DNA from 3 places in the Brevibacillus sp. NRS-1366 genome. Region 2 is predicted to be linked to each of the others. Evidence: riboswitches for the same ligand, from Rfam matches in the RefSeq annotation. Region 2 holds a riboswitch; each other region holds the start of a gene.
What was found. A riboswitch is a leader RNA that binds a small molecule or an ion and turns the genes downstream of it on or off. The one in region 2 is predicted to bind lysine.
Positions count from the first base shown of each region.

Region 1 (6,710 bases), on a different contig from region 2:
GGGGCCAATTTTTTTCCGCGGGTCATCGGGCAGTTTTGTGAGCAGTACCCAGGGATTGTGCTGGAGCTGTTGGAAGCAGGGTCAAAAAAGGTAGAGGCGGATGTGGCATCGGGGATGCTGGACAGCGGGGTTGTGTTATTGCCTGTAGATGAGGACTTGTTTGAATCATTTTCGTTTGTAAATGAAAACATCAAAGTAGTGGTGCATCCAACCCATGCATTGGCATCGAGGCAGGAAGTGTCTCTGGCTGAGCTCGCAGGAGAGCGATTTTTGGTATTTCACGAGGATTTTGCTTTGCATAAGAGAATCATTGACGAATGTGTCCGTGTTGGATTTCATCCCAATGTCGTCTACAAAAGCTCGCAGTGGGACTTTCTGAGTGAGATGGTAGCGGCCAACATCGGGATTACCTTGTTGCCACAAACCGTCTGCAGCGAGCTGGACCCCAAGCGTTTCCATGTCATGTCGCTGGTGAACCCGCAGATTAAGTGGCATTTGGCGATGATCTGGAGGAAGAATGCCTATCTCTCTTATGCCACGCGGGAATGGATTCGTTTTACTCAAGGCATGCTTCCTTAGGGCATGAACAGACAGAAGGATAACTAAAAATATGGTCTGGAGAGCACCCCGTAGGAAACATCGGAAAAGCCGATGACGCGAACGGGGTGCATTTTGTTCAGGAGAAGGGAAAACGTCTGAACTATCAAAATAAAAGAATGGAAATAATGTACAGAAAATTCATTTACTTATAATTGTATTTATGGTAAAAATAGGTTGTACCAAAAAATAGGAGGTAATAGATGTGAAAAAAATTGCACTAGGACTTACTAGCCTTGCTTTAGTTTTCAGCATTACCACAAGCGCTTTTGCTGCCACTACTTATTACGAATCAGAGCCAAACAATTCTATAGCTAAGGCTGATCCTTTCAGCCTCACTACGGGGGAAACTCTTCTGAGAGGTGTATTGGAGCCGATTGAAATCGAAGAAAATTGGGATTATTTCACAGTAACTCCCGATAAAACATATCAGGCCACGATCAAGTTCAATAATCCTTCTTCTCTGCCTAGTAAATTCCATTTCAAAATCCGAAATTCTTCGGGTCAAATCATTTCTAGAACTAGCACGAGCACAGAATCACTCTCTTTCTCATTTCAAAGGGGAATATCGTATTATATTGTGATCGACGGTAACGCTACCGATGACTATGTACCATACACGTTGAGTATTACGATTCCTTAATACGGTCACACAATTATTGAGATAATAGCTTCAAAGTAAAATAGGAAACCCCCTAGAGATGTGTTCAATAAATCTCTAGGGGGTATTTACACTTAAAGAGTATTTTCATCCATGCTGAAATCAACTTTATCAAGCGGCACCAGCTTGCTCTTTTTCGTGTATTTATAAACGAGCCAGACGATCAAGAAGAGTGGCAGGCCAATGTACGAGACCATCAATCCATTCCAGTCGATGCCGTCTCCGGTAAAAGCAGAGTAATTTTGTCCAAGAATAACGATACAGCAAATGATAAAAGCGAAAATCGGTCCAAACGGGAACCACTTTGCCCGATATGGCAGCTCTCGCAGGTCGCGTCCTTGCGCGAGGAAAGCTTTGCGGAAGCGGTAATGGCTAATAGCGATACCAAGCCAAGCGATGAAGCCTGACATCCCAGATGCGTTTAACAGCCAGATGTAAACCTCTCCTTCTCCAAACAAAGAGGACAAAAAGGCAAGCGCCCCGATCAGAGCGGTCAGGATCAAAGAGTTGATCGGTACACCGTTACGTGTGACTTTGGCAAACCATTTTGGAGCTTTTCCTTCCTTTGCCAGTACCCAGAGCATACGGGTGGAAGCGTACATTCCAGAGTTGCCTGCTGATAGAACAGAGGTGAGAATGACAGCATTCATCACCGATGCAGCAAAGGCAAATCCAGCTTTTTCAAAAACGATGGTAAATGGACTGATGGCAATGTCTGTAATGTCGCCGCTGATTAAGTTTGGATTGTCGTACGGAACCAGCAGGCCAATGATGAGAATCGCGAAAATATAAAAGAGCAAAATGCGCCAAAAAATTTGGCGAATCGCCGTTGGAATATTTTTAGTGGGGTTTTCACTTTCGCCGGCAGCTACACCAACGAGCTCAGTTCCTTGGAAGGAGAACCCTGCAATCATAAAGACACCCAAGAGTGCCATGAAACCGCCGTTAAATGGTGCGTCGCCTTTGGTAAAGTTCTGGAAACCTACCGATTCTTTGCCCATGATCCCAAAAATCATCAGAACACCAATGATGATAAAGACGATAACTGTCACGACTTTAATCAAAGCAAACCAATATTCCGATTCTCCATAGCTTTTGACAGATAAGAGATTAAGACTAAACATAAGGACGAGGAATAAAGCACTCCACATGATCGAGGGAGTATTTGGGAACCAGTATTTCATAATAAGGGCAGCCGCTGACAGCTCGACGGCAATGGTAATCGCCCAGTTGTACCAGTAATTCCAGCCAAGGGCAAAGCCCAGGGAAGGATCGACGAATCTGGTTGCATAAGTAGAGAACGAACCGGAGACAGGCATGAATGCTGCCATTTCTCCCAAGCTGGTCATCAGGAAGTAAACCATGATACTAATGGCGATATAGGCGACCAAGGCTCCACCGGGTCCGGCAGAGTGAATGGAGCCGCCACTCGCAAGGAACAATCCCGTACCGATCGAACCGCCAATGGCGATCATGGTCAGATGACGGGCTTTTAGACCTCGTTGCAATTGATTTTGTGACATACCTTTCTTGCACGACCTTTCTCAAAATGGTTTAACGGAAGGAAGGTCGGAAACGAAAAAACCGCCTATAGCCAAAAAGAGGCATAGAAGCGGTATCATCAAATCCCCACCAAGCCTTCACTGAAGATAGCACACCACATTTGCCGGCAAGCAAACGTGACAGTTCTGCCCCTTTCGGGTACAGCCCCAGCCCACGCGTACAGAGATACGCTATGAACTTCGGCGGATTTTCCTTTTCCAGTAGTCATTGATTTCTTCTGAATCTCGTACAGGAGCATATAAAAGCCGCGACCTCTATCCTCACCGTGAAAGATGAGGATAACATGTATGAAATTGATTTATTTATAAACTATATAGGATTGTGCGACATTAAGCAATGGTGAATATAGTCAGTCCCTTTTTAGCTGCCGCTTACCGCTTCTTGTTGATAAAATTCATGCAAAACCAGATTCTCCATTGTATTTTCGATTGCATCGGCTCGTTTCTCGAGTATACCCTGTTTGAAAGTAAACATGGTAGCCAGATCTTTTGGAAGGGTACGGGTCTGTACGGGAATGGTATCCGTCATTTGGGCCAGTGGTTTGTGTCCCGCAAGATGAAATCCCCAATCTCCAAAGGAGGGAACGAGACAGTGGTACGATTGCGTATCCAATCCTGCACTGTTTAATGTGAGCCCAATACTCCAATAAACCGTTGGCGCAACTTCCGGTGAAAAGGATTGGCAAACCAAGACACCGTCACCGGACAGATTTTGCGCAAGGCTTTGAAAGAACTCTTTGGTGTAGAGCGTACAAATCACTTCATCGGCTGGGTCAGGAAAATCCACGATGATGATTTGGTAGGGAGCATGCTGCGCGTCTAAATACTGGACAGCGTCCTGGGGATGAATATGCACACGCGGATCGTGGAGCGAAGCCCCATTCAAAGAGACGACTTCGGGCACGAGCTTGGCAACATCCAACACCATCGAATCCAGATCGACGAGATCAATATGCTTCACATCCGCGTACTTCAGAACTTCCCGAACGGCCAGTCCGTCACCGCCACCGACGATGAGCACTCGTTCATGGGAAGGAGCAAAAGCGAAAGCAGGATGGACAAGTGCTTCGTGATAAACTCTTTCATCTATTGAACTGAACTGCAACTGCCCATCCAGGTACATGCGTATATCTGTAGCCTGTATCAGTTCGATCTGCTGATATTGGCTGGTTCCTTTGAACAGCATGTTATGTTTGCCAGACAGCATTTCATTACGCTCTATCTGGTCATAGATGTCACCCCGGTTTGAAGCTGAATCCATTTCAAGCGCTACGCTGGAAAGAGAGTACTCTTCGGTGCTGTCTGAATCGCTTGACGATTCAATCTCGGAAAGCATAGCCCAGATGGCAGGGTCACCGTCGTCGTTACTGATGGAGCGATCCAGCCCGTATATAATCGCTCTTTCTGATGAAAGTCCACGTAAAAGTGTTTCTATTTCCGTAGCTGGATCATCGTCGCCACAAGTAAACAAATCAAAGGCGACATAGGAATACTCAGGCCACGTGTGAATCGAAAGATGCGATGTGGAGAGAAGAACAATTCCGGTTACTCCTTGAGGTTCAAAACGATGGAAGTTGGTTGCTAGAATCTGCATGCCAAGAGATGAGACAATTTGACTGAGCAGCTTCTCCAAATGAACGAGATCATCTAATAAAAGAGGATCACAATCGTAGGCATCTACTACTATATGGCGCCCTTTTACTTCTTTCAATGTACATCCCCAACCCATTTGCTCAAAGCGAACAACTCCTTTATCCTTGTGTACAATTAGGATACGGTTATGACTCGATAAAGGTTTGTACGATTGACACAGGAGAGCAAGAAATAGGTTGTACTTCGCCGCCAATAGCTACAGTAGTACAAAGACAGTAATGGTTTACAGAAAAGAGCGTCTTTCGGGCCACGAGCCTTGCAGCTTGCGAATTTGCACGATTTGTCCTGTGTGAAAAGCATCATGTAGGACAATGCTCATCACGCTTTGTCCTAAAGGGGTGGAGGGCAGCGGCTGGTCGAAGGCTTCTTCGCTAAGTAGGGTCAGCTTTTCGTGAATCTGCCGGTGGACATTTTTCATCCGGTCGACCGTGGCTTGCCATGCGTTCTCATCTTCAGGACCACCAGAGGGCGTAAAAGTGTCATCGTTGGACTCAGCGGAAAGAGGAAAATCAGTACCCAGTAAACGATGCAAAAGCCGTTCCTTGAAGTATAAAAGATGACTGACATTTTCCCAGATCGTGTTCGCTGCCAAGCCATCGGGACGCCAGCTGGCCTGTGCTGCAGTAAGGCCAGCGAGGGCATCCTTCAATGGCGGATACCAATCTTCCTTGTCATAGGTGCATTCCCATTCATGCAATAACAATTCCATCCGATTCATGTCCATCCTCCTCGTCTGTGAAACAGTTTAGGGAAACAGTATAATGACTCTAAGAATAAGGTTTGTAACTATCCAAAATGATTTTGGTGGTTACAATAAAACAATACCATATACTGGGTATAGAAAACAAGAGGGACTAATGCGTTTCGTTCAGATTGGGGGATCACACAGTGGAATGGCTGTGCATTGATTTTTTAAATAGTGATTGGCGCGATTGGCGTGGATCGGGAAGACGGGAAAACCGGCTGGAAAAACAGGAATGGCTAGAATCATTTTTACAGAAATGGGGATTGACTGCGCCTGTTCCCGCGGCTGAGGAAGTCGGCACGTCCCTGTTGCAGCTTCGGGAACAGATGCGGAGCATGGTGGAAGCGGTAGTCCAAGGAGAAGCTGTAAAAGCAGAAAACCTGGATACGTTGAACAGGGCGTTGGCTCTTGCCCCTGTGCATATGAAAGTAAGCAAGGGAGAAGGAGCGGACTACAGGCTAGATCAAGTGAGCTCAGTAGAGGGGTGGCCATATGTCATGGCGCGGATCGCAAGCTCTTTTGCCGAGCTTTTGACGAGTCAGGATGTGCAAAGGATCAAACTTTGCGACAATGACGATTGCAAATGGGTCTTTTTTGATGAGAGCCGTAACCGGGTACGCCGTTGGTGCGATGACAAAATGTGCGGCAATCTGATGAAAGTACGCCGATTCCGCGAGCGGCAAAAAGAAAAAGGGTGAAGCGCAAAGGCGTTTCGCCCTTTTATTGCTTGAAGATCCAAGAGCAGTGTCATACAAAAAATGGATTTCATGCAAAAGACGCACATGCAAAAGAAAATATAGACATAATAAGAAGCAGATAGAAGGGAACGGGATGGTGGTGACAGATGAGTCGATATCGGAAGCGATGGTTTCAGGCGCTTGTCTTGGTTGTACTGCTTGCAGCTTGTACAGCGATATGGTACCTGCGTCCGTATCAGCCTGATCAGGCGGCAGTTGTAGCCATGCAGGGAGGTGAAGGGATCACCGTCATAGATACGGGAGACTGGATTGCCTTTGAAGGGGGGGAAACACACGATCCGGGCGTGATTTTTTATCCTGGATCTCTGGTGAAACCGGAAAGCTACGCTCCACTCGCCAGATCCTTGGCGGGTTCTGGCTATCGCGTTTTCATCGCTCGGATGCCGCTTAATTTGGCAGTAAGTGACATGGAACGGGCCAATCAGGTATTAAAGGCATATCCCAAGCAGCCTTTTGTGATCGGAGGGCATTCCCTTGGAGGAGCTATGGCAGCTCGGTACGCATCTGATCATACGGACCGGATTCGCGGCGTGTATTTGCTGGGGGCTTATCCGGATAAACCAGGACGCTTGAAAGAAGCAGGAATTCCTGTCCTTTCGCTTTTAGGATCGCGTGATGGCGTGGTCAATCGGGAGAAATTCGAGGCGGGAAAAAAGTATTTGCCTGACGATACGAAATACATGTCCATTGAAGGAGGCAATCACGCCCAATTCGGCAGTTATGGCCAACAGAGC
Region 1 covers NZ_JBITPN010000028.1:20,216-26,925, forward strand. The annotation lists gene cidR (cidABC operon transcriptional activator CidR) at 1-579, shown strand, start outside; gene ACIFQN_RS23575 (hypothetical protein) at 803-1,240, shown strand; gene ACIFQN_RS23580 (amino acid permease) at 1,333-2,781, opposite strand; lysine riboswitch at 2,901-3,086, opposite strand; gene speD (adenosylmethionine decarboxylase) at 3,182-4,531, opposite strand; gene ACIFQN_RS23590 (DinB family protein) at 4,697-5,191, opposite strand; gene ACIFQN_RS23595 (CGNR zinc finger domain-containing protein) at 5,362-5,916, shown strand; gene ACIFQN_RS23600 (alpha/beta fold hydrolase) at 6,063-6,710, shown strand, end outside.
Region 1: another riboswitch for lysine. It lies ahead of ACIFQN_RS23580 (amino acid permease); the one in region 2 lies ahead of ACIFQN_RS20955 (aspartate kinase).

Region 2 (12,233 bases):
GTTTATCCGGCAGAGCAGTTGCTGGATGAGGCGAAAAAACTGGCAGGTACCATCGCGCAAAAGAGTGCAGTCACTCTCAAGCTGGCCCTTGACGGCATCCTCTCCTCAGAAGAGCGTTCCTTGTCTGACGGCTTGGACTACGAAGCAAAGCTGTTTGGCGATGCATTCGCTACAGAAGATGCAAAAGAAGGCGTAGCTGCCTTTCTGGAAAAGCGCAAGCCGCAATTTGCAGATCGGTAGAAAACATATAGCGTCACCAGTATGAAGGATCACATAGGAGGAGGCATCCTGATGAATATCGTGGTTGTGTTGAAACAAACCTTTGACACAGAAGAAAAAATTGTCATCCAAAACGGGCAAATTTCCGAGGATGGCGTTGAATTCATCATTAATCCATACGACGAGTATGCAGTAGAAGAAGCGATCAAGCTGAAGGAAGAGCATGGCGGAGAGGTAACCGTAGTCAGCGTTGGCCCTGACCGTGCTGAGAGTGCACTGCGTACGGCTTTGGCGATGGGTGCAGATAAAGCCGTACTGGTAGACGACGAAGAATTGTTCGGAGACGAATTTACTACGGCCAAAGTACTTGCTGCCGTAGTGAAAAAAATCGGCTTCGATATGATTATCGGCGGTCAAATGGCGGTTGACTCTGGAGCTGGACAAGGCGGACCGCGTCTCGCGGAAGAACTGGGTATCAACCATGTTTCTACCGCAGTGAAGCTGGAAGTGGACGGAACAACTGTACGTGTGGAGCGGGACATTGAAGGGGACCTGGAAGTAGTAGAAACCAGCCTTCCTGTTTTGATCACCGCACAGCAAGGTCTGAACGAACCTCGTTATCCTTCCCTCCCGGGGATTATGAAAGCGAAGAAAAAGCCTCTGGATCGTCTGTCAGCAGATGATTTGGGTCTGTCCGTACAGGAAGTAGCGGCGAAAACGGAGATTGTCGATCAATCCTTGCCTGCACAAAAGCAAGCTGGACGTATTCTCTCTGGCGAGCTGGCAGCTCAAGCGTCGGAACTGGTGCAACTATTGCGCAATGAAGCAAAAGTGATCTAAGCGAGAGGGAGAGGATATCCATGAAAAAAGTACTTGTATTGGCAGAAGTGCGCGACGGACAGCTTCGCAACGTGTCCCTTGAGGCATTGGCAGCAGCACAGGCGCTGGCTGAAGGCGGCGAAATCGTAGCAGGTGTTTTTGGTGCGAACCCTGGGGCGCACGCGGCTGTGCTTGGTCAGTATGGTGCGAGTACGGTTTATACAGCAGATCATCAGGCGCTGGCCCAATACACACCTGATGCCTATACGCATGCGTTGGTTCAATTGATTGAGCTTGCTGCTCCGGATGCTGTGGTCTTGGGACATACCGCAATTGGCCGCGATGTAGCTCCGCGTGTAGCTGCACGACTGGGCTTTGGTCTGGTGTCTGATGTAACGAGCATCGAAGCAGGACCCGTTTTCGTGCGTCCGATCTACGCAGGAAAAGCATTCCAAAAACGTAAATTTGTTGATGGGAAAACTTTTGTTACGATTCGTCCAAACAATATTGCGATCGGTGCGGCTGATGCATCGAGAACGGCTGTCGTGGTTCCCGTAGAGCTGGAAATTAAAGACCTGCGCACGATTGTGAAAGAAGTTGTAAGCAAAACGAGCGGAAAAGTGGATTTGTCCGAAGCGAAGGTAGTCATCTCTGGTGGTCGCGGAGTGAAGAGCGCAGAAGGCTTCCAGCCACTGTATGATCTGGCAGAAGTATTGGGTGCAGCTGTCGGTGCTTCTCGCGGTGCATGCGACGCTGACTACTGCGATTACTCGATGCAAATCGGTCAGACAGGTAAAGTGGTTACACCGGATTTGTACATTGCGTGCGGGATTTCCGGAGCTATTCAGCATTTGGCTGGCATGTCCAGCTCCAAAGTGATCGTGGCGATCAACAAGGACCCGGAAGCGCCGATCTTCCAAGTGGCCGATTACGGTATCGTTGGCGACTTGTTCGAGGTTTTGCCATTGCTTACGGCAGAGTTTAAAAAAGTGTTGGTGTAAGCCTGGTATATTCAGAAGCGAAGCGTCCCTTTTTAGGGGCGCTTTTTTTGCCTCTTACACTTACCCTATGCTTGGTTAGCTTGCCCTGGAATGCGTTGGAAACGATAAGAGAAGAGCGGGCTGGATAGACTAACAGTGAGAAGAAAGTGTTGTGCGCCGTAGTCATTTCGGTTTTGGGATGATATACTGTTTAGCGTATGGAACCTTTTAGTAATTGAATTTGAGGAGGTAACTTTCCATGGCAATTGTTAATGGAACTGACCAAAACTTTTCCCAGGAAGTAGAGCAAGGCGGTACAGTCCTGGTTGATTTCTGGGCTCCATGGTGCGGACCTTGCAAAATGATCGCTCCTGTATTGGAGCAAATTGATGGTGAAGTGGGCTCCCAGCTTAAAATCGTCAAAGTAAACGTGGATGACAACCCGGATTCAGCAGGCCGTTTTGGCGTGATGTCCATTCCTACCCTGATCGTATTCAAAGACGGTCAGCCAGTTGACAAAGTAATCGGCTTCCAACCAAAAGAAGCTCTGATGGCAACTGTAGGTAAACACCTGTAAGGAAAAGGGATTTTGTGCCAGAGAGCGGTATTTGCATGTATGTGCAGATGCCGCTCTTTTCATATGTAAACTAGATTGAATGGTTGGAAAATGATAGCGGTTTCAAATGGGTAATGGCGCCAAATAGGGACCAAAGCCATAAGTAAATTCTGAGCGGTCGTTTGTCAAAAAATTAAGTTTACTTAGAGAAAATTATTTGCGTTTTTATAATACTTTGATTAAACTTCTTGTATTCCATTTATTTAGAAAGAAAAAGGGAGGTTTTACAATGAAGGGGTTTCATTTATTACGATCTTTGGCAACAATCTCTTTAGGTGCCGTTCTTATGGTAGGATGTTCCAGCGGCAATACGAGCGCACCAGCAGCAACTGACGGAGGTGCCAAACAAGAAGCAAGTGCAGGTGGACAAGAGTTCACAGCCAAAATTGGTGTGGTTGGATTTCTGTCTGGATCTGGAGCTGCTTATGGTGAGGCACAAAAAGCAGGTTTGGAGCTGGCTTTGGGCGAGCTAAACGAAGCGAACAAAGGCAAACTCAAGATGGAATTAAAGTTTGAAGATTCTGGCGGAGACAAAGAAGGGGCAATTAATGCTGTAAATAAACTGATTAATCAGGATAATGTTGTAGCAATTATCGGCCCTACCTTATCCGGCGAAATGTTTGCTGCAGGACCTGTAGCGAACGAAGCTGAGACGCCAATCTTTGGAATTTCCAATACATCCGAAGGAATCAACGATATCGGTGAGTACGTGTTCCGTAACTCTCTGCCTGAGTCTATCGCGATTCCAACAGCGATGAAAGCTGCGGTAGAGAAACAAGGCTTTAAAAAGGTTGCGCTCATCTACGCATCAAACGACGATTTCTCCGTGAACGGATACAAAGTGATGAAGGCAACTGCAGAAAAAATGGGTCTGGAAATTACCGGTGAAGCGACATTCTCCAATGGCGATGTTGACTTCTCCGCACAATTGACCAAGCTGAAACAAACAAATCCCGACGCACTTCTGGTTTCCGCACTGTACAAAGAGGGTTCCATGGTTGTAAAAAAAGCGCGTGAATTGGGCATCACTGGCACGATTCTGGGCGGCAATGGCTTCAATAACCCGAAAGTATTTGAAATTGCTGGACCAGCAGCAGAAGGTTTGATTGTAGCAACCCCATTTAGCCCAGAGAAGCAAGATGAAAAGGTACAAGCTTTCGTAAAAGCTTTTGAAGCGAAGTACAACAAGAAGCCTGACCAATTTGCAGCACAAGCCTACGATTCCCTGTACATCATGTCGCAATCTCTGCTCGGAGCGGGCAAGGCTGATCGTGAAGAATTGCGCGGACAACTGGCAGGGCTGAAAGACTTTACAGGCGTATCCGGCAAGCTTTCCTTTGACGAAAAACGCAACCCAATCGGCGATGCAGTAGTCGTTGTTGCAAAAGACGGGAAGTTTGTACCGTTTGAATAGGAGGATTGCCCGGGCTCCCCGGGCTCTTCTTTGCAATAAGGGCACAAGTTTGGCTACTTCTTTTTTTTGAGATTGACCATCTGCTCCGCCAGTTTTGGCGGAGTAAAGTTTTCTCGCTGGATCAGAAAGTACGAGCCCGGGTCTATCGCTTCTTGATCCAGCGAGAACAACTCCAAATGTTCGAACGATTTAAACGACTTTCAGTGAGGTGAGGCAGTTTGTTTTGGCAGCAATTAGTCAATGGCTTAACGGTAGGCAGCACCTATTCCTTAATCGCATTGGGCTATACTCTTATTTTCGGTGTCTTGGGAATCATTAATATGGCTCATGGTCAAATCTTTATTTTCGGTTCACTTGTTGGACTTGTCCTGATGACCAGCCTGAACTTGCCGCTAGGTGTGGCGCTTATTGCGGCAGTTGTCATATCGGCGATTTTGGGACTTGTTCTGGAGTATACAGCGCTTCGACCACTTCGCAAGAAAAATGTTCCCCATCTGGCATCCCTGATTAGTACGATTGGGTTTGCAATTCTGGTAGAAGAAGCGATGCACAAATTGTTTGGTGCGGATTCCCGCGCTTTTCCCCAATCTTTTGGAGATAAGTCGTTTGATTTGGGTATCATTCAAATTCGCAGTGTGGATCTCATTATTTTAGGTATTTCATTAGTTTTGATGTTTGTTTTGCATTTTTGGATTCAGAAAACCAAAATGGGTAAAGCGATCCGTGCAACAGCGGAAAATACGGATACGGCTAACATTTTGGGGATCAATACCAACATGGTCATTGTCGTTACTGTCATGCTGGCGTCTGCTCTGGGGGGTGTCGCAGGTATTCTGATCGGAATGGCTTACTCTGCGCTGATTCCAACGATGGGAATGACGCTCGGATTCAAAGGCTTGGCGGTGCTGATCCTCGGTGGGGTCGGAAGCATTCCCGGTGCGATGGTGTGCGGGGTGCTGCTCGGAATCATTGAGGTGTTTACGGTCGCCTACGGAGATTCTTCCTATCGGGATGCCGTAGCTTTTGGACTGATCATTGTGATTCTGCTCTTGAAACCAGAAGGACTATTTGGACGCAAAGCGTAAGGAGGTGCAAACATTGGATATTCTCAATCCTTATAATCTACAGGTATTAACCTTTATTTTGTTAAATAGCATACTCGCTATCAGTATTTACATTACGCTCTCTACTGGACAGCTTTCCTTGGGGCATGCAGGTTTCATGAGCATTGGCGCTTTTACTGCGAGTATCTTGACCAAGCAAGCGGACATGCCGCTGTTTATTGCCATCATCATCGGGGGGCTGGCAGCGGGGATCATCGCTCTTTTGATTGGGGCTCCTACCCTGAAACTCCACGGTTTGTACCTTGCGATTGCGACCTTAGGCTTTGGTGAGGTCATCCGGGTTATTCTGTTGAATTTGGAGATTACAAACGGTGCACTCGGTCTTACCGGGCTGCAATCGATCGGCAACTACTTGTATGACTTTGAAAAAGCGATTGGCTTAAAGGCTCAGACAGTCGGTGTCTCCGTTATGCAAATGAAAGCACTGTCGACGTTTCTTTTCATGCTGATTTTGTTCGCGGTCATTTTATTCCTGACGCTGCGTCTGAATCGTTCGCGGCTTGGCCGCGCGTTTGAAGCGATCAAAGCGGATGAAACAGCCGCGCGTGCGATGGGGCTGCAGGTGGCTTATTACAAAATGCTCGCTTTTATTATCGGCTCGGTCTTGGCTGGAATGTGTGGCGGGTTGTTTGCTCATATCACGACAACGATCACTCCGGACGATTTTAACTATCACAAGGTTGTAGAGATTTTGTCCTATGCCGTTATCGGCGGCAGCGAAGTCGTATGGGGGCCGCTGTTTGGTGCTCTCGTGCTGACCGCTTTGCCTGAGGTACTGCGCGGCCTTGCCGAATACAAGATGCTCATGTACGGCCTTATCATGGTCGGAGTGATGGCCTTCCGTCCGCACGGCTTGATTGGAACAGACACCTTCCAGAAGTTGCTGCGTCGCCGCAAGGGCAAATCGTCGGGGAATGAAGCGAAGGGGGGACTGTGACGTGTTGCTGGAACTGACTAACGTAGGAAAAAGCTTTGGCGGCATCACCGCCCTGCGCGATGTTTCCTTTTCCGTAGGCGAAGGCGAGATTGTTGGGCTGATCGGACCGAATGGAGCGGGCAAGACGACCATTTTTAATATGGCGACCGGTATTTTCGAGCCGACGACCGGAACATTCTCGTTTGCCGGTCAAACGCTGAACGGGACGCAGCCTAATAAGATTACCGAAATGGGCATCGCTAGAACCTTTCAAAATATTCGCTTGTTTGGCCATATGAATGCACTGGACAATGTCAAAGTGGGCTGCCATTCGCGGATGAAAGCTGGCTTCTGGGCTTCTTTGCTCAAAACTCCTGGACAGCGGGCAGAAGAGAAGGCCGTAACCAAAAAAGCAGAGGAGCTGCTTGAATTCGTTGGGTTGTCTGATGTAGCAGAGGTGCGCTCTGATACGCTTGCCTACGGGCAGCAGCGCAGGCTGGAAATTGCACGTGCGCTCGCTACCGAGCCGAAGCTGTTGCTCCTGGATGAGCCGGCAGCGGGGATGATTGAGAGCGAAACCAAGTCACTTATGGAGCTTGTGCGCAAAATTCGCGATAATGGGACGACCGTCCTCTTGGTTGAGCATGATATGGGACTGGTCATGAATTTGTGCGACAAAGTTGTCTGCATTAACTTTGGGGTAAAAATTGCTGATGGTACGCCGGGAGAGGTACAGAATAATCCAGACGTGATTGAAGCCTACCTCGGCAAGGAGGACGAATAGCATGTTGAGCTTACAAAACCTAACGACCTCCTACGGCCAGATCAAGGCGATCCGGGGGATTTCTCTGGAGGTGCCAGAAGGCAAGATCGTTTCTTTGATCGGGGCAAACGGCGCAGGGAAGACGACCACGATGCGGACGATTGCAGGTCAGCTCAAGCCAGAGGCAGGGACGATTACGTTTCGCGGACAGCGTATTGAGGGCGCAAAGCCGCATCAGATCGTTAAAGCTGGACTTGCACTCGTGCCAGAGGGACGTGCCATTTTAGGCAAAATGACCGTGCTGGAGAACCTGGAAATGGGTGCTTTCCAACGCAATGACGTACAGGGCATCAAGGATGATATGGAAAAAATGATGGCGTGGTTTCCAATTTTAAGGGAACGACTGACGCAATTGGGTGGAACCATGTCTGGTGGTCAACAGCAGATGCTGGCGATTGCTAGAGCGCTGATGTCGCGTCCCAAGCTGCTGCTCCTGGATGAACCGTCCATGGGTCTGGCACCGATTGTCGTTTCAGACATTTTCAAGGTGATCAAAGAGATCAATGCAGAAGGAACTACTGTGCTGATCGTGGAACAAAACGTCAAGCAAGCGCTCAAAATCGCTGATTTCGGCTACGTCCTGGAAGCGGGACAAATCGTGCTGGAGGGGACGGCTGAGTCCCTGTTAAATGATGAGCGGGTAAAAGAAGCATATCTGGGTGGACGCAAGCATTAGGCCTTCTGCTTTTTGAACAGGATTCTTAGGAAAAAACTGTCGCTGGAAACACGAGGCGGCAGTTTTTTTCATCTGTCATTCATGCTACTATGGAGAGTGGAACGTATATTCCTATCACGCAGTTAACGAGGAAGGATGCTTGACGCCCATGCCAGCAAAACTGACGAGAGAACAAACCGAATATCTTGTTCATCAAGTCCAGCGATATTTTCATGAAGAACGATCTGAACAGCTGGGAAATCTGGAAACAGAAGATTTACTTGCCTTTTTTTCCAAAGAGCTAGGTCCCTTCTTTTATAATCAAGGAGTACAAGATAGCCGGAAGCTGCTTACAGAACGCATGAGTTCTCTAGAGGATGAGCTGTACGTGCTGGAAAAGCCAATCAAAACCAAGTGAAGCCAATATTTTAGATAAATAGATGAAGGAGGGGAGCAGCCATGAATAGCTCCTTGAAAGATAAGCTGGCCGTCCTGCCAGAGAAGCCAGGCTGCTACCTGATGAAAAACGCAAGCGGGGAAATTATTTACGTGGGAAAGGCCAAAGTGCTCAAAAACCGCGTCCGCTCTTATTTTACAGGCAGTCATAATGGAAAGACGCAACTCTTGGTCAGTGAAATCGTAGACTTCGAGTACATTGTCGTATCTACTCCGATCGAAGCGCTTATTTTGGAGTGCAACCTGATCAAAAAGCATGATCCGCGCTACAATGTCATGCTCCGCGATGACAAAACCTACCCTTATATCAAAATTACGAATGAAGCCCAGCCGCGTCTGGAAATTACCCGCAAGGTCTTGAAAGACAAGGCACGTTATTTTGGTCCGTATCCGAATGCTGGGGATGCCTCCGAGGTGAAGAAGCTTTTGGATCGCCTCTATCCGCTGCGCAAATGCCGCAATATGCCTAAGCAAGTGTGTCTCTATTACCATTTGGGACAATGCCTCGCCCCCTGTGTGTACGAGGTGACAGCAGAGGAAAACCGCCGATTGGTAGAGGAAATCAGCCGATTCCTCGATGGCGGTCACGAAGAGATGAAGCAGCAGTTGACGGAGAAGATGATGCAAGCTTCAGAGAATATGGAGTTCGAGCGGGCAAAGGAATTCCGCGATCAGATCAAAAGCATCGAAGCGGTGATGGAAAAGCAGAAAATTACGTTTAACGATACGGTAGATCGGGATATTATCGGATTTGCTGTGGAGAAGGGCTGGATGTGCATCCAGATTTTCTATATGCGTCAGGGCAAGATGATTGAGCGCCAGACTACGTCTTTTCCTTATTACGGGGATGAAAGCGAAGACTTTATGTCCTACGTCAGTCAATTCTATTACGACAAACAGAACGCCTTGCCGAAAGAAATTCTGTTGCCCGAAGAAAGTGACACGGAATTGTTAAGTGATTGGTTAGGGGTCAAGGTGCATGCGCCCAAACGCAGCAAGAAGCGTGAACTGGTAAAAATGGCATCGGAAAACGCGCGGATTGCTTTGCAGGAGAAGTTTGCGCTCATGTCTAAAGACGATGCCCGTACCGTCCAGGCCGTGCACAATCTCGGTCACATTCTAGGTATCGGCGTTCCTCATCGCATCGAGGCCTTTGACAACTCCAACATACAAGGTACGGAGCCTGTATCGGCGATGATCGTCTTTACCGATGGCCGACCCGATAAAAAGGAATACCGCAAATTCAAAATCAAAACAGTCGAAGGTCCCGATGATTATGGATCCATGCGAGAGGTCATTCGTCGCCGCTATTCCCGGCTGCTCAAGGAAAACCAGCCGATGCCTGATCTCATCGTCATCGACGGGGGAAAAGGGCAAATCAGTGCAGCGATGGATGTATTGGAAAACGAGCTGGGGCTCTATATTCCGGTCTGTGGTTTGGCAAAAGACGATAAGCACAGGACAGCTCAGCTTATGTACGGAGATCCGCCTGAGCCTGTGAATTTGAAACGAGACAGCTACGAGTTTTATTTGTTGCAGCGTATTCAGGACGAGGTGCACCGGTTTGTTATCACCTTTCACAGGCAATCTCGAACCAAAACGATGCTCTCCTCCCAACTGGATGAGATTCCTGGCATTGGAGAAAAACGGCGCAAGCTCCTGTTTACTCATTTTGGTTCGATGAAGAAAATGCGTGAGGCAACCGTAGAGGATTTCCGCCAGTTAGGAATCGGTGACAAGCTGGCAAAAGAAATTATCGCCCATTTGCGGAAGGTAGATTCGTAATAAATCGTGAAAAACGATTGAACTGTTTGTCAGCCCATGATATAATGCCTTTCAAACAGAATAGTAAGCCTCACTTCCATATATGGAGTGAGGTAGAGGCGCGAAAACCAAAAGTACCACCCTGAGATCGGGTATCTGTGAAGGGTATGGGAAAGGGGAATTCGCCGAAGTGTGGAGGGGAACCCGCTTTTCTCCATGCTGGGTCTGCATTGAATAAATGCAGGACTGTCATCTCGGCAATCACCAGTTGCCAGATGGAGAGCTATCTCACGGTGAGTCCGTGTGAGTCATGATGGTTGATTCTGTCATGCTACATGGACTGGACCGCGTGTATTGGAGGGGAGGAACCGGTATGTCGAAACAATAGGCAGCGGCAGGTACTTATTCCTAGTCGATGCCTTTTTTTAATAGTACGAATTCATGTATACGATAGAGACCATACAGATAAAAATCAGACGAAACCATACAAAAAAAAACAGAAACCATACCTGATAAATCATTGGATATGAAAAGGGAGAGAAGCCGCATGGGGTTGATCGTGCAGAAATACGGAGGCACCTCTGTAGGTACCATTGAGCGAATTTTACGAGTAGCGGATCGAATCATCAACTATAAAGAGGAAGGGCATGATGTGGTCGTGGTCGTCTCGGCGATGGGCAAGTCTACGGATGTATTGGTAGACATGGCTAAGCAGATCACCGCGTACCCATCAGAGCGGGAAATGGATATGCTCTTGACCACGGGGGAACAGGTATCCATCTCGCTTTTGGCAATGGCTTTGCACACAAAAGGCTATGACGCTATTTCCTTGACTGGCTGGCAAGCAGGCGTTACGACGGAAGCGATTCACGGTCGAGCTCGAATCAAGCAGATTGATTCGGAAAGAATCCAAGCCGAACTGAGTCGTGGACGCGTCGTGATCGTAGCAGGCTTCCAGGGAATCAGCGATGAGGGTGAAATTACTACGCTTGGCCGAGGTGGATCGGATACATCTGCGGTCACATTAGCAGCCAGCCTGGGGGCAGAGAAATGCGAGATCTTTACAGACGTGTCAGGCGTATACACAGCTGATCCACGTATGGTCCCGGCAGCAAGCAAGCTGGACACGATCTCCTATGATGAGATGCTTGAGCTAGCGAATCTTGGAGCTGGAGTCTTGCATCCGCGTTCGGTGGAGGCTGCTAAGAAATACAAGGTACGGCTGGTGGTCCGCTCCAGCTTTACTGGTGAAGATGGTACGTACGTTGAGGAGGTTGCCAATATGGAAACAGGAAGAGTAGTAAGTGGAGTCGCGCATGACGAAGATGTAGCAAAGATTACGGTTGTCGGTATGCCTGCCAAGGTAGGAACCCTCTCCCGCCTGTTCAATACTTTGGCTGACAACCAGGTGAACGTGGATATTATTATCCAGAGCTCCTATGATGCCGCGGTAACGAACATTTCTTTTACAGTAGCAGCAGATGATTTGAAAAAGGCGCTGGATACGCTTGGCGCGAATCAGACGGTGCTGGGCTTTGAAAAAGTAGACTTCGAGGAAAACCTGACCAAGGTTTCCATTGTAGGCTCCGGCATGATCAATAATCCAGGAGTTGCAGCTGAAATGTTCCGCGTCCTGGCTGAAAAGGAAATTTCTATTAAAATGGTATCTACTTCTGATATCAAAGTATCATGCGTGATTCCAGCAAGCCTGACAGAGCTGGCAGTTTGCAGTCTCCACACAGCCTATGGCCTGGATGTAGCTGAAACAGCTGTCGTGCACGGCTGAGAAAAATCCCCCTCTCCCCGCAGGTAGAGGGGGCTACTTATGTGAGCGATTGCTCATTTTTGGCTACGTGTGACAATCCGAACATCATCGTTGCTTGCTATTTCTAGCTGGGCTACGATTTCTGTTCCTTTCCACCTCTCCAAGGCCCCGGCGACGATCCCCGATTCTAGAGAAAGCGTTCGAGACAGACGTTCCGGTGACTGGTAGCTATGAATCGTATGCGAGAGTTTATAGGTCGTGCACTCCTCTGTGGCCTCCAGTAGGTCTAATTGCCCGAGACCAAGTCTCATAAACGGCAGAATGATGCCATTTGCCGATTGAATAGGGATTTTCCGACCAATATCTTTGCCTAGCCAGTAGAGAATGGGGCTTTCGCTATTACCGAGCAGGGTGTTGGTCAACGTTTCGCGGAGGAAATGATAGCCAAGATAGGGCATGTTCATCCGTTCAGCATAAGGAATCGTTTGGGCAGGCAACAGGGCTGCCAGTTGATCCGTCTCTTTCATTGTGCTCCCTCCTGTCTGTACTAGATTATGAGGAGGGGGCAGTTTTCATGACCAATTTAAGAGAGAAAAATAGCGGAATTGAGCATTGTTATTCTAACAATAGATTTAGTCTATTGATTGGCTTGACGCTCTCAGTCGACAAGAGTACAATTGGA
Region 2 covers NZ_JBITPN010000023.1:46,997-59,229, reverse strand. The annotation lists gene ACIFQN_RS21010 (enoyl-CoA hydratase) at 1-240, shown strand, start outside; gene ACIFQN_RS21005 (electron transfer flavoprotein subunit beta/FixA family protein) at 292-1,059, shown strand; gene ACIFQN_RS21000 (electron transfer flavoprotein subunit alpha/FixB family protein) at 1,080-2,039, shown strand; gene trxA (thioredoxin) at 2,278-2,595, shown strand; gene ACIFQN_RS20990 (ABC transporter substrate-binding protein) at 2,864-4,048, shown strand; gene ACIFQN_RS20985 (branched-chain amino acid ABC transporter permease) at 4,267-5,133, shown strand; gene ACIFQN_RS20980 (branched-chain amino acid ABC transporter permease) at 5,138-6,109, shown strand; gene ACIFQN_RS20975 (ABC transporter ATP-binding protein) at 6,111-6,872, shown strand; gene ACIFQN_RS20970 (ABC transporter ATP-binding protein) at 6,874-7,587, shown strand; gene ACIFQN_RS20965 (DUF2164 domain-containing protein) at 7,736-7,984, shown strand; gene uvrC (excinuclease ABC subunit UvrC) at 8,026-9,807, shown strand; lysine riboswitch at 9,893-10,080, shown strand; gene ACIFQN_RS20955 (aspartate kinase) at 10,334-11,572, shown strand; gene ACIFQN_RS20950 (DUF2507 domain-containing protein) at 11,626-12,078, opposite strand.

Region 3 (12,233 bases), on a different contig from region 2:
CTTAAACTGATGTCCACCTACGTAGAAAAAACGGGAACCAAAAAAATAAAGCTAGACGGCCGCAACTACTACATGCCAAAACTCGTTTGGTCATACGGAGAAAACGCTTTTGGTTCAAGTCAAGCACCGAATACCATGCAGATGACCTCGCAAAATAAAGCAGAAGTATTGTTCGATGGAAAAGTAATTTCCACCATCAAGCCAGGGTCTCGTTACGAGGAAGATGACGAAGGTATTCAGGAGTTGGATGTAAATAAGATCATCGAACGTAACGATTCCAAGCCAGGAGAGTACACGATTCGAATTACCAACACACTGGGCTACACGAACTGCCAAGTGTTTGCCAGCAAGAAGTCTTACAATAAGAAAACAAGCTTTGATGAAAGTGAAGAGATTCTCACCCTGACAATTGATGTAAAATAGGGAGAGGTCGCAAACCCCCGATAGCTTGCGGGGGTTTTTTCTTTGGATGGGGGAAAAAATGGAGGGAAGCGAACTTGACAAAAGAGCAGCAAGCCGTCCTGGAGAAGTTTGGTTTCAAAATGGAAAAGGGTAGAGTGAAACATGACAAACTCGGAATCGTAAGAGAAATAGAGGAATTCTTAGGCTTCACCAATCTCGTGGAACTAGAGGAGTATGTGAAGCAAATTCTTCGCAATCAGTGTCAGATGAAACCAAAAAAATCATAAATACAAGGAGCGGGAAAGGGGCACGGTGGATGGAGTCTAGGGAGTCTTTACTGCAAGCTTTGCGTGAAGTGGAGCGATGGGAAAAGGAACAGAAGGATTTGTGGTTTTGGGAAAAGCTGGGGAGGCTACCGTTTGTCCTCCTGGATAAAATGACGCCAAAGTTTGTGCGGGAAAAGCTTGGAACAGCCGTCGATGAAATGGCTGCCTTCCTTGAAACCGGTGGAACCTATTTAGTGTCGGATGAGGCAGTCTACAGCCGTTTTCGCAGCCGGAAACCAGAACGGAAAGAAGCACTTTTCGGCAAAGAAGATATTGCCAAATTACCGCTCGCTGAGATGAATTCAGTAGCAAACGAGCTTACTGAGTCAAGGGCGGCGTTTGCAACGGTACAAGGTGCCACTACAGGCATTGGCGGCATTTTTACATTAGCCCTGGATATACCACTCTTATTAGGTACATCACTTAAGGTTCTGCAAGAAATGGCGCTTAGCTATGGCTATCGTCCTGAGGAAAAACGAGAGCGTCTCTTTGTAGTCAAGTGCCTCCAATTTGCCTCGTCTGATATAGTGGGAAAAAAGGCGATTTTAGATGAGCTGTCCCGCTTTGACGATCCTGCTACTGAAAAAGATGTCATTGCCCAATTACAGGGCTGGAGAGAAGTAGTCGTGACCTACACCGAGAATTTTGGGTGGAAAAAACTGTTCCAATTGGTGCCAATCGCAGGCATTTTGTTCGGGGCGTATATTAATCGTTCAACCGTTCAGGATGTCGCCCATGCTGGCATGATGCTGTACCAAAAAAGGCGAATCCTGGAGCGGTTGCGTCAATCAGATGGTCACGAGGTTTAATCGCTCTCGGTCTTCGGCAGTAATGGCAAAGATAATATGATCTTCCCATTTGCCGTAAATTTGCAAGTACCGCAGAGACAACCCCTCGTGGCGGAATCCGTTTTTTTCCAACACGCGAATCGAAGCAAGATTACGTGGCATCACTGCTGCCTGTACCCGATGTAGATTGGCATCCGAGAAGGCATATTGCAGAGCCAGATTTACGGCAGATGTGGTATAGCCTTTTCCGTTGCAATCTTTGTCCATAAAGTAGCCGAGTGTTGCATTCTGCCAAGCACCGCGAGCGACATTGGACAAAGCGACACGCCCGATCATTTCATCTTTTTTGGAAAGAAAGACGCCAAAAGCAAAGCCAGTACCAGCCTCGAAGTCTCGCACGGCATCGGCCACCTGTTGCTGTTGACCTTCCAGTGTCAGATGAGAGGCAGGGCGAATCGGCTCAAAAGGGGCTAGAAAGTCTTGGTTGCGCAGCCGAAGCTCTAGCAGCTTGGCTGCATCTTGCAGCTCAAGAGGGCGCAAATAAATCATATCCGTATGTAATGACATCGCACGATCCTCCTTAAGAGATTTGTTCAATCCTTTTTGAACATCCTCTTTAAGTAAATTGGTGGATCGATAGTGTATCATGATCCTCTTCTTTAGAAAAGGCGTAATTAACAAAAAAATTACGAACTAGACACTTCCAAAAGCTCCGCAAAAGAAACACCATATACTTTGCACGTCTCTACTTCTTTGGCGGTAGGGGTAAGCTCGATTTTCAGGCCCTCCAGCGGGGTCTCGGCTCCACGCTCACGGGCTTTCTCCAGAAGAATGTCAACAGCCGCGCCGACATGCTCATAAGCAGAATCGCACGAGCCAAATACGATGACTTTTTTTGCGCTCAGATCAATTTCATTCATTTCTTCATAGAAATCCAGGCATTCGTCTGGGAGCTCCCCATCGCCCCACGTATAAGCCCCGAGCGCGATCCCATCATATAACTCAAGTTCCTTTGCATGGGTATCCATTATTTCTTTTATCACTAGCGCAGCACCAGTAGAGCGGATACCATCTGCGATAGCCTCAGCCATTTCTTGTGTATTTCCAGACATGCTTGCGTAAATAACCAGAATATTCATAAAACGCACCCCTCCAAGTTTAGGAAATGAAAATCATTCTCGTAAACAAAATGATGAAAATGATTCTCATTGTCAATGAAATATTCGTTTTCACAAAGCAGTTGCCACAACGGATTGATTTTGGTAGAGTTAAATGAAATTATCATAGTAAGGTCTAAATAGAGGTGCGCCGAGGAAGAGTACATCTTTTCGATATCCGTAGGGGACGGGAAAAGACGGAAAGGCTAAAGCGCCGAAGCTGCTGCTGTTCCCCTGAATAGCAATGGTTGGGGTGGCTCGTGAATAATGATCATCCTGTCATGAAAGGTGTCAGCCTTTTGTGGAGCGCTATTTACGATTTGCTTGCGGAGTATCGAAAGCAATGAGATAGCGAATGCACTCATTGCTTTTTTTACGTGGAGGAAATTCTACTTTCCAAAAGCGATAAAAATCATTCGCAAATTGCGGAGCTGCTCCGTGAGCAGGCCTTGTGCAGAGGTTCATTTATTTGTTTCTTAATTAAAAGGAGGACTCACCTGTGAACATGATGGATGCTAACGAAATCATTGCGTTTATTCAAAAAAGCGAAAAGAAAACACCAGTAAAGGTATACGTAAAGGGTAATCTGGAAGGGATCGACTTCGGAGCAAATGCAAAGGCATTTATTACTGGAGGAACAGGTGTCGTATTTGGCGAGTGGAAAGAAATCGAGCCTGTACTCGCGCAGCATGCTGAAAAGATCGAAGACTATGTGGTAGAAAACGACCGCCGCAATTCTGCCATTCCGCTTTTGGACACCAAGGGTATCCAAGCTCGTATTGAGCCAGGTGCAATCATTCGCGACCAAGTAACGATTGGGAACAACGCTGTTATTATGATGGGTGCTTCGATTAATATCGGTGCAGTTATCGGCGAAGGTACGATGATTGATATGAATGTAGTAGTTGGCGGACGCGGAACGATTGGCAAAAACTGCCACATCGGCGCGGGTTCCGTCATTGCCGGTGTTATCGAACCACCATCCGCACAGCCTGTTGTGATCGAGGATGATGTAGTGATTGGTGCCAACGCTGTCGTTCTCGAAGGTGTTCGTGTAGGAAAAGGTTCTGTTGTAGCAGCAGGTGCCGTAGTAATCGAAGACGTACCGCCTTATGTAGTAGTTGCAGGTACGCCGGCGCGTGTTATCAAGCAAATCGACGACAAGACTCGCTCCAAGACAGAAATCAAACAGGAACTACGTCAGCTCTAAAGGGAGAGTGTGGTCATGGATTGGCGTTCGCTTGATGAACAATATATCGTCTCCACGTACAAACGTTTGCCAATTGCTATCGTCAAAGGAGAAGGCAACTACCTGTACGATACAGATGGCAAAAAGTATCTGGATTTGTTTACTGGACTCGCCGTGAATGTGCTTGGTCATTCTCATCCACGTATTCTAAAGGCCCTTCGTGAGCAAGGGGAACAGTTTTTGCACATTTCGAATGTCTTTCTCAATCAGCCTGCCATTCGTCTTGCGCAGCGTCTGGTCGAGCATACGATCCCCGGCAAGGTGTTTTTTACCAACTCCGGGGCCGAGGCGACAGAAGCTGCGATCAAACTGATCCACAAGTGGACAAAAACCGAGGGAGCGGGACGCGAGGGAATTGTTGTCCTTCGTAACAGCTTTCACGGTCGGACACTGGGGGCTGTTCGTTTGACCAGACAAGCACATGTCTATCAAGATTTCCCGCAGCCCGCTTTTTCTGTCTTTGAGCTGGATGCAGAGGATACGGCTGGACTGCGGGCTCTTTGCCAGAAGGTAAAGCCAGCTGCTGTATTGATGGAGCCTGTGCTTGGATCTGGCGGTGTGCTTCCACTTTCGGAGACTTTCCTGCAAGATGTATCAGCGATCTGCCAGGAAGAAGGCATGCTGTTTGCCATGGACGAGATCCAGACAGGTATGGGACGTACGGGGAAGCTTTTTGCTTATCAGCATACTGACGTGACGCCTGACCTGATTTTGTTTGCAAAAGGGGTAGGCGGAGGTTTACCGCTTGGTGGCGTAATTGCCGGGCCAAAACTCATGAATCAGTTTAAACCGGGCGATCACGGAACGACCTTTGCTCCCTCACCGCTTTCCGCCGCATTGGGGAATGCCGTTATGGATGAGCTCTTAGACCCTGCATTTGCGGCAAGTGTTGATGAAGTGATCGACTACCTCTGGAATGAGCTGGAGGGGCTTCGGAAGCGTCTTGGTGAGCAGTTGCAAGAACTGCGCGGCAAAGGCATGATGGTCGGGATTCCACTTAGTGTAACGCCAGAAGAGGCAAGTCATTTACAGCAACAGTTGCTCGAAGAAGGTGTTCTCGTCGACGTGACACAAAAGACGATCGTTCGGCTGCTGCCGCCGCTGACCCTTACGAAAGCAGATGTCGATCGTTTTCTGGACGTTTTTACTCGTCATCTAACTGCTCTCTCTGGTATTCGGGAGGAGGCGTAAGGGATGGAGACTTTCACATTTACTCAGATACGCCGTGACTTGCATCAAATTCCGGAGCCAGGCTTTCAAGAAGTAAAGACGCAAAAGTATGTACTCGATTATCTGGAGTCGCTCCCACAAGAGCGTCTTTCGATAAAGCTTTGGCGTACGGGTATTCTCGTCAGGATTGCAGGTACCGCTCCCAAACGAACGATTGCCTGGCGGACCGATATGGATGGATTGCCGATCGTAGAAGAGACCTCTTATCCGTTCCGATCACTTCATGAAGGCTACATGCATGCCTGTGGTCACGATATGCATATGGCAATTGCACTTGGACTTTTAACGCATTTTGTCCATACTCCGATTGCTGATGACCTGTTGTTTCTTTTTCAACCAGCAGAAGAAGGTCCAGGTGGTGCTGAGCCAATGATGGGGAGCGAGGAATTCGCCCTCTGGCGACCAGACTACATTTTTGCTCTCCACATCGCGCCGGAATATCCGGTTGGACACATTGCTACGAAACCAGGGATTTTATTTGCCAACACATCGGAATTATTTATTGATTTGGTCGGAAAAGGTGGTCATGCTGCTTTTCCGCACAAGTCCAACGATATGGTGGTTGCTGGCAGTCATTTGGTGACACAGCTCCAATCGGTTGTCGCCCGCAATATTGATCCACTCGATTCTGCTGTGATTACAGTCGGCAAGATCGAAGGCGGAACGAAGCAAAACATCATTGCAGAAAAAGCGCGGCTGGAAGGAACGATTCGGACTTTTTCCATGGAATCGATGGCACTTGTCAAAAGTCGCATTGAAGCCTTGGTAAAAGGCGTGGAAGCAGGCTTCGAATGCTTTGCAACGATTGATTACGGTTGCGGGTACTGCCAGGTGTATAACAATGAGGAACTGACAAAGGACTTCATGGATTGGGTGCAAAAAGAGTGCGAGGATGTTACCCTCATTCATTGCAAGGAAGCGATGACAGGTGAAGACTTCGGCTACTTTTTGAAAGAGATCCCCGGGCTATTATTTTGGCTGGGGGTTCATACTCCGTACGGTTTGCACCACTCCAAGATCGAGCCGAGTGAAGAAGCAATTGCGGTCGCTATTCGACTGGTCTCCCGTTATTTCACCTGGTTTTCTGAGCAGTCATAATTCGAATACTGATGGGCAAGAGCGGCTTTGTAAGGAGCTGCTCTTTTTTTTGTTGCAACTATGTCATTAAGCTGCGGACGAGTCAAGGGTAGTAAGTAGTTATTAACAACTGTTGTGAATAAGTCTTTCTTCCTGGTAATGAAGCACTTGTGGATAGTGTGGATATTGTTGAAAAAACTTACGGCTGGACCACAACTATTTGCTTGTTTAGGCGTATAAAGTAGAGAGAAGAAAATTCGGAATAACAAGCGCTGCAGCGCAAACATACAGGAGGATTATGACATGAAAAAAGCATGGTTGTCGGCCTTGTTGGCGTTGACTGTAGCAGGTGTGGGAACGGCCACCGCCTTGGGGGAAGGTGCAATGCACGTTTTTCTGAGTGGAGAACGGGTGGGAAGCAACATGCCTCTCTCAAACGCAGAATCGGTGGAAGAGCTGGTCAACAAGCTGGGTGGCTTTGTTGAATATGATCAACAATCGGGCAAAATGGACATCGTCAAACCCAATGTGAATCTGTTGATTGTCGAAGGCATTCAGCAGACACGAAATAAAAACGTGGTATTTAGCAATCCGGTTAAAGGATATAGCGATAAAAACGTTCCGCGAACTTTCAACGTCTTTGTCGAAGTGGATGATGCTCCCGTAGCCAAGGATCTGAGAATGCAGCTAGTATTGATTGCACCAGATGGCAAGGAAGTCGACAAAGGGAAGGAATGGAAATACTCCACACAAAATGCCAATAGCTTTTACTTCTCTGAGCCATTCGTTTCCACAAAGCTGGAAAGCTATGGCACATACAAGATTCAAGTCCAAATGAAGTCTGACAAGTTCAAATCGTACGTGGTTGTTGGAGAAAACTCATTTACAGTTGGGCGGTAAAAAAACCACTATCGAAGCTTGCTCACCGAGGAGCGACCGCGTTTTAGCGGAAGGTTTTTATGCGTACCGGAAAGTTTAAACAAGGATGTTTTATACTGTGAGGCACTAAACATTCCTATACGTAAAAATATAGGCTTGGATGCGTTTCCACATAGCTCGTTCCCATGGTATAATAGATGGAAAAGCCAATATATTATGGTTACAGCAAGTACATGAAAGAAAGGAACGATGGGAGCGAATGGAGACAAATCCCCCGCGGTCATCCACAGACGTAGAAGGCCCGAGTATATGCATTGCTTGGAAAGATGAACAATCCATCCAGGCAGAGTGGAACATGACGAAGGAGTTCGAGCAGGAGGTAGAGAAAAAGTTTGCTATCCCGTTTGCCGAGCTGCCATTTGTCCTACGCCTTTTCGATGTGACTGACCGCAAAGAGATCCGCGATGATGGCTCTGACCTTTACACTGATTTTGATATCAACCACCGTTCTTCCGAGTGGATATTGTACGGAGTGACGCAAGGACTGGAATATTGCGTAGATCTGGGCATTCGGATGGTGGACGGAAGGTTTTATTCGCTATCGAGATCTCAAATGATTTGATCAACGTGCTCATGTTAATCGGCTTCGATTCGAGGAAGCTGCTTCTTCTTGACCGATAATTGTCTATGTATCTCAGAAGGTTTAAGCTATGGCCTCGTCTACCCTTAAGCGTTTTTCCATGAAAAAGAAAGACTCTCCACTGGAGGGTCTTTCTCTGTATCCTGCACATCATCTCACCTGATATTCCGTAATAGTATCATCATCTCGTGTACCTTGCCAGAACGGGATTATGGGTTGTTACATCGTTATGGGGCTTGACGTTGTTTGTCTAGCAAGCGGAGTGCGACGGCAAGCACGGCCCAGACGGGCATGGGTTCATCCAGCTTGCTTAGCCATTCGGGTGAGGTTATGAGCCCCTCTTTCAATGCCCGTTTGCCCAGATCCAGTTTCCATGCTGGATAGAAAGAGGGCTCTTCCGTTGTGAATTGATCGTACTGCGTCAAGTTGTAGGTGTCGATGAGGCGAGTCAGCTTTGTCGCGTACTCTGGGTCGGTGGCGTACCCGGCTTTCGAGAGGGCCTGTGCGGCTTCATAGGGAGTTGCAGCAGTAACGACTCTTTTGTAGGCTGGCTTTAACAGGAATTGGGCGTGATCGTCGATGGATTGCTGATAGTTGTAGTACGCTTTGAATTCCGATGTCCGCGGTACGACCTGTCCTTGCTCTACTTCGTTGCTTACTATCTTGACAGAACCAGCCACTCCGGCTCCCTTGATCCCAAATAGATTGTAGGAGGAACGACCTGTTGCCGGGTCTACAGGTACTTTTTTTCCCCAGCCGGATTCCAGAATGGCTTGGGCGATTGTAACCGACGGAAACAGGTGATATGTCAAGAACGACTGTCTCGCGGAGCCTGCAACCAAATCAATAAAAGCTTGTGCTTCCATGAAAGTCCCCACTTTCCTTGTAATCAATACTGTGTATTTCTATGAGAAAGATTGCAAAGAGGGGATAAAATGAAAAAACAGCCGACCGATTTCGGCTGCTGTAAATCTTCCACTAAAAGTCGCTCCCCCATGAGAAGGCCTTGGGAAGAGTTTTTTGTCTTCATGCTTATGGCTTGCGTGGCTGAAAATACTGAATGCGTTTGTTGAACAGATGGAGCTCAGCTTTGAAGTCGCGGGCCAGATAACGGCAATACTCATTTGCCTTGTTTTTGTCCCCGTGGGTAGCTGTCTGTGGCAAAGAAATTTGTATGTAATGCTTTTCTTTCCCATTTTCTTCGGTAGATCCGACACCTACGACAATCGCCTTGTACATATTCGGATCTTTTCCCTTTAGCAGGAACCAGGAGTCCTTACCTTCCGGATGTTCCTCAAGTATGTAAGGGAAGGCGGCATCCGCATAGGACCAGCCAAGCTGTTGACCCGTTTTGGAGGTCATATCAATGTATCGCGTAAACTTGGCTTTCACGTCGTCAATACTTGCTTGAGCGGCTGTGGAGCCCTCTACGAAATAGATGTAGGCCGATTGCAGTTTCACGATTGAACTCACTCCTAATACCGATAAATATTTGCGTTTAGTGTAGCATTGCTTCCACTCTTTGGCAATGCCGGTAATTTGCCAGTAAAAGTAATTGCGCGTCTTTTCTGAAAAGTGTAAAATATAACTACTGTTTATATAGTCGAAGAATGAAAGATCAAGGATCATGGAGGAATATACCCATGCAGGAGGCCTCAATCAGACACGTATTCGAAGCGTTAAACACGATGCGCGCCATTGATGTTGTGAACAAAGAAGACTGGGAGAAGGCTGCAAAGGAAGCCGAGTTAGATTCCTCTGTACAGCTAAACATTCTCTGGATTATCTACTGCTATGAAGGAGTGCGCGTTACGCAAATCGCGGACTGGACCTTCTGGCACCCCTCTTCTATCGTCATTCATATTAAAAAATTGATGGAGAAAGGGATGGTGACCATCGAAAAATCGGAGTTAGATGGACGCGTTGTTCATGTCTATCCGACTCAAAAAGGGAAGGAAGTTCTAGAGGCCAGCCGCCGGAGTGTTCCAGATATTTTTCGTTTGACGTATGCATTGGAGAAAATGGAGGAACGCTACAGTACAGCGGTAGTGGAGTTGTTCTTTGAATGTCTCTCATTTGTCGCTCAATCCTTGCACGGAGCGGAAAAAGTGAGATGGATTCAAGAAGGCGAAGACCGGGTTCTGAACCCGAAACATTTAATAAGTTAAGGGGAACGGGTAGCAAAAACTGGGGTTTTCGCGTATACTTATAAATACTCCGAATATTTACTCAAAAAGTATTCGGGAACCAAATGAAGACGAGGAGGGATTGCTGATGGAGCATTACGACCACTTATATGACGTTTCGGAGAACGCCAATGTACGTTTTCTCGGATTTGTATCGGAGGGAACTCGCCACGACTTTGGTATTGTATTTACAAACAAGTTTTATGGGAAGCCGTTGGTGATCTGTATGCAGACGGGGCAATCTACCCTTCTCAGTTCAGAGGACGCCATAAACCCGGGGTATCTCAAAAAGATATTTCGACTGAGCTCAGAAAGTCAAGCAGAGGCCCTTGCCAGCTTTTTCCAGGAATATTTGCCAAGCTTGTCACTTGAAGAAAATCAGTATTAGGTAGCGAGCAGAAGTTCTTCTTCTGCTCGTTTTTACATGTCCTGATCGCGGGGCAAGTAACATGGGAGAGATTATCATGGTTACGCATAAATGGCTTACTTCCGATCAAAAAGGGGCCGTCGTACTGGTACATGGAACCGGAGAACATTATGGGCGATATGAGCATGTGGCCACTTTTTTAAATCAACACGGGTGGGCTGTATATGCTGGCGACTTGCCTGGATGGGGACGTTCCTCGGGGCCGAGGGGGCATATTGATTCATTTGCTCAGTATGTCGAGACGGTCCGAGGATGGGCAGAAGAGGCGTTGGCTGAAGCAAAAGAGAATCAGCCTGTTTTTGTGATGGGGCACAGCCTTGGCGGACTCGTTGCAACGCGGTTTGTCCAAAACTACGAGCGAAGGCAGGAGCTGGCTGGACTCATCCTGACGTCCCCTTGTGTGCAATTAAAGCTAGCAGTACCGGCTTGGAAAGCACAGCTAGCCCAGTGGCTGGATCGTGTGTGGCCGACACTTGCCATACCGAATGGAATTACAGCAGATATGGTCTCGCGCGATAAGGCAGTGCAAGCAGCTTATCAGAGTGATCCGCTGAATTACCCAAAGGTAAGTGTTCGGTGGTTTCACGAGTTGCATCGTGCGATGGGTCAAGCGTGGGAGGAAAGAGAGTACCTAAGCATTCCGCTGCTTGTATTGCAGGCGGGGGATGATTCAATCATAGACGCGGACGCAGTGGAGCGGTTCGCAACAGAGATATGTACCGACACTGAATTTCAGCTTTTTCCTGGGTTGCGCCATGAAATACTGAACGAGCCTGAACGTGAACAAGTATTACAACAGATAGGAACATGGTTGAACAAAAAAAGTCGAAATGTGACATACTAATCAATTAATAATTATGTGTAATTACCGTATTGACTCCTAATGGTGTGTCATATTAATATGGATATATCATCACATATAGCGATAATATGACCATCACACACTGCCTAGGCAAGTGAATGCGGAGGGAACATAGATGGGAACAATTGTGTGCCAATCTTGTGGAATCATCATTGAGCATTTTGAATGTAATCAGGTGAAAACGCTTTATGCCGTATGCAACTGCGATTGCCGTCCTACTGAAAAACAGGAAAAAGAAAGATAAACGCTACCAGGCCTAGACTTAGGGCCTGTTTTTTTTGACAACCTTTTCATGTTGGGGGATAATGGAGAAGTATATAAATTGTTGCAAAAGGAGGAATTGTTTCATGAAGCGAAAACCCATGCAGAGTTGGTTGGCCGCTGCTGTGTTGGTCACCTCTCTGTGGAGCGGGACTCCGGCATTCGCATCTGGTGGAAAAGAGGTAAAGCTCTCCCAAAGCCAACCGGAAATTTCACAGGCCGGTTTCGACATTGCTGAGAAGTATGCAGTTTGGATTAATGAAGGTGAGAATACCATTACCTTATACGACATTGAAAAAAATACAGAGACCAAGATTGGGAACAAAAGCTCTACCAAGAAAAGCCCCAAAGTAGATGGGAAATATGTCGTTTGGCTTGATTCACGAGATGGTGGCTCAGATGTTTACATGTATGACATTTCCAAAAACGAAGAAACGCGTGTGACGGATGGCTCAGGTTCTGCCGAGGATGTAGAAATTGCCGGAAAAAATATTGTTTGGTCGAATAAAAGTAAAAAAGGTACTGACATTTTCTTGTACAATATTTCTTCTGGTGAAGAGGAACAAGTCACGACAAGTGGAAAAGCAACCCATCCTACTGTAAGTGATTCCTATGTTGCGTGGGAAGACAGTCGTGAAGGAAACGCGGATATTTACTACTACGACATCGATGCCCAAGAGGAAACGGCAGCGGTAACTTTACGTGGGGCTCAAGTTCGTCCAACCATTTATAATGACGAAATCTTGTAT
Region 3 covers NZ_JBITPN010000015.1:12,263-24,495, forward strand. The annotation lists gene ACIFQN_RS07865 (hypothetical protein) at 1-423, shown strand, start outside; gene ACIFQN_RS07870 (hypothetical protein) at 498-689, shown strand; gene ACIFQN_RS07875 (EcsC family protein) at 719-1,537, shown strand; gene ACIFQN_RS07880 (GNAT family N-acetyltransferase) at 1,517-2,083, opposite strand; gene ACIFQN_RS07885 (flavodoxin) at 2,203-2,655, opposite strand; lysine riboswitch at 2,807-2,993, shown strand; gene dapD (2,3,4,5-tetrahydropyridine-2,6-dicarboxylate N-acetyltransferase) at 3,173-3,883, shown strand; gene ACIFQN_RS07895 (aspartate aminotransferase family protein) at 3,899-5,113, shown strand; gene ACIFQN_RS07900 (N-acetyldiaminopimelate deacetylase) at 5,117-6,250, shown strand; gene ACIFQN_RS07905 (hypothetical protein) at 6,533-7,129, shown strand; gene ACIFQN_RS07910 (DUF4912 domain-containing protein) at 7,368-7,730, shown strand; gene ACIFQN_RS07915 (glycoside hydrolase family 73 protein) at 7,976-8,614, opposite strand; gene ACIFQN_RS07920 (DUF1885 family protein) at 8,781-9,209, opposite strand; gene ACIFQN_RS07925 (MarR family winged helix-turn-helix transcriptional regulator) at 9,392-9,916, shown strand; gene ACIFQN_RS07930 (DUF3055 domain-containing protein) at 10,023-10,322, shown strand; gene ACIFQN_RS07935 (lysophospholipase) at 10,399-11,205, shown strand; gene ACIFQN_RS07940 (GapA-binding peptide SR1P) at 11,339-11,467, shown strand; gene ACIFQN_RS07945 (hypothetical protein) at 11,571-12,233, shown strand, end outside.
Region 3: another riboswitch for lysine. It lies ahead of dapD (2,3,4,5-tetrahydropyridine-2,6-dicarboxylate N-acetyltransferase); the one in region 2 lies ahead of ACIFQN_RS20955 (aspartate kinase).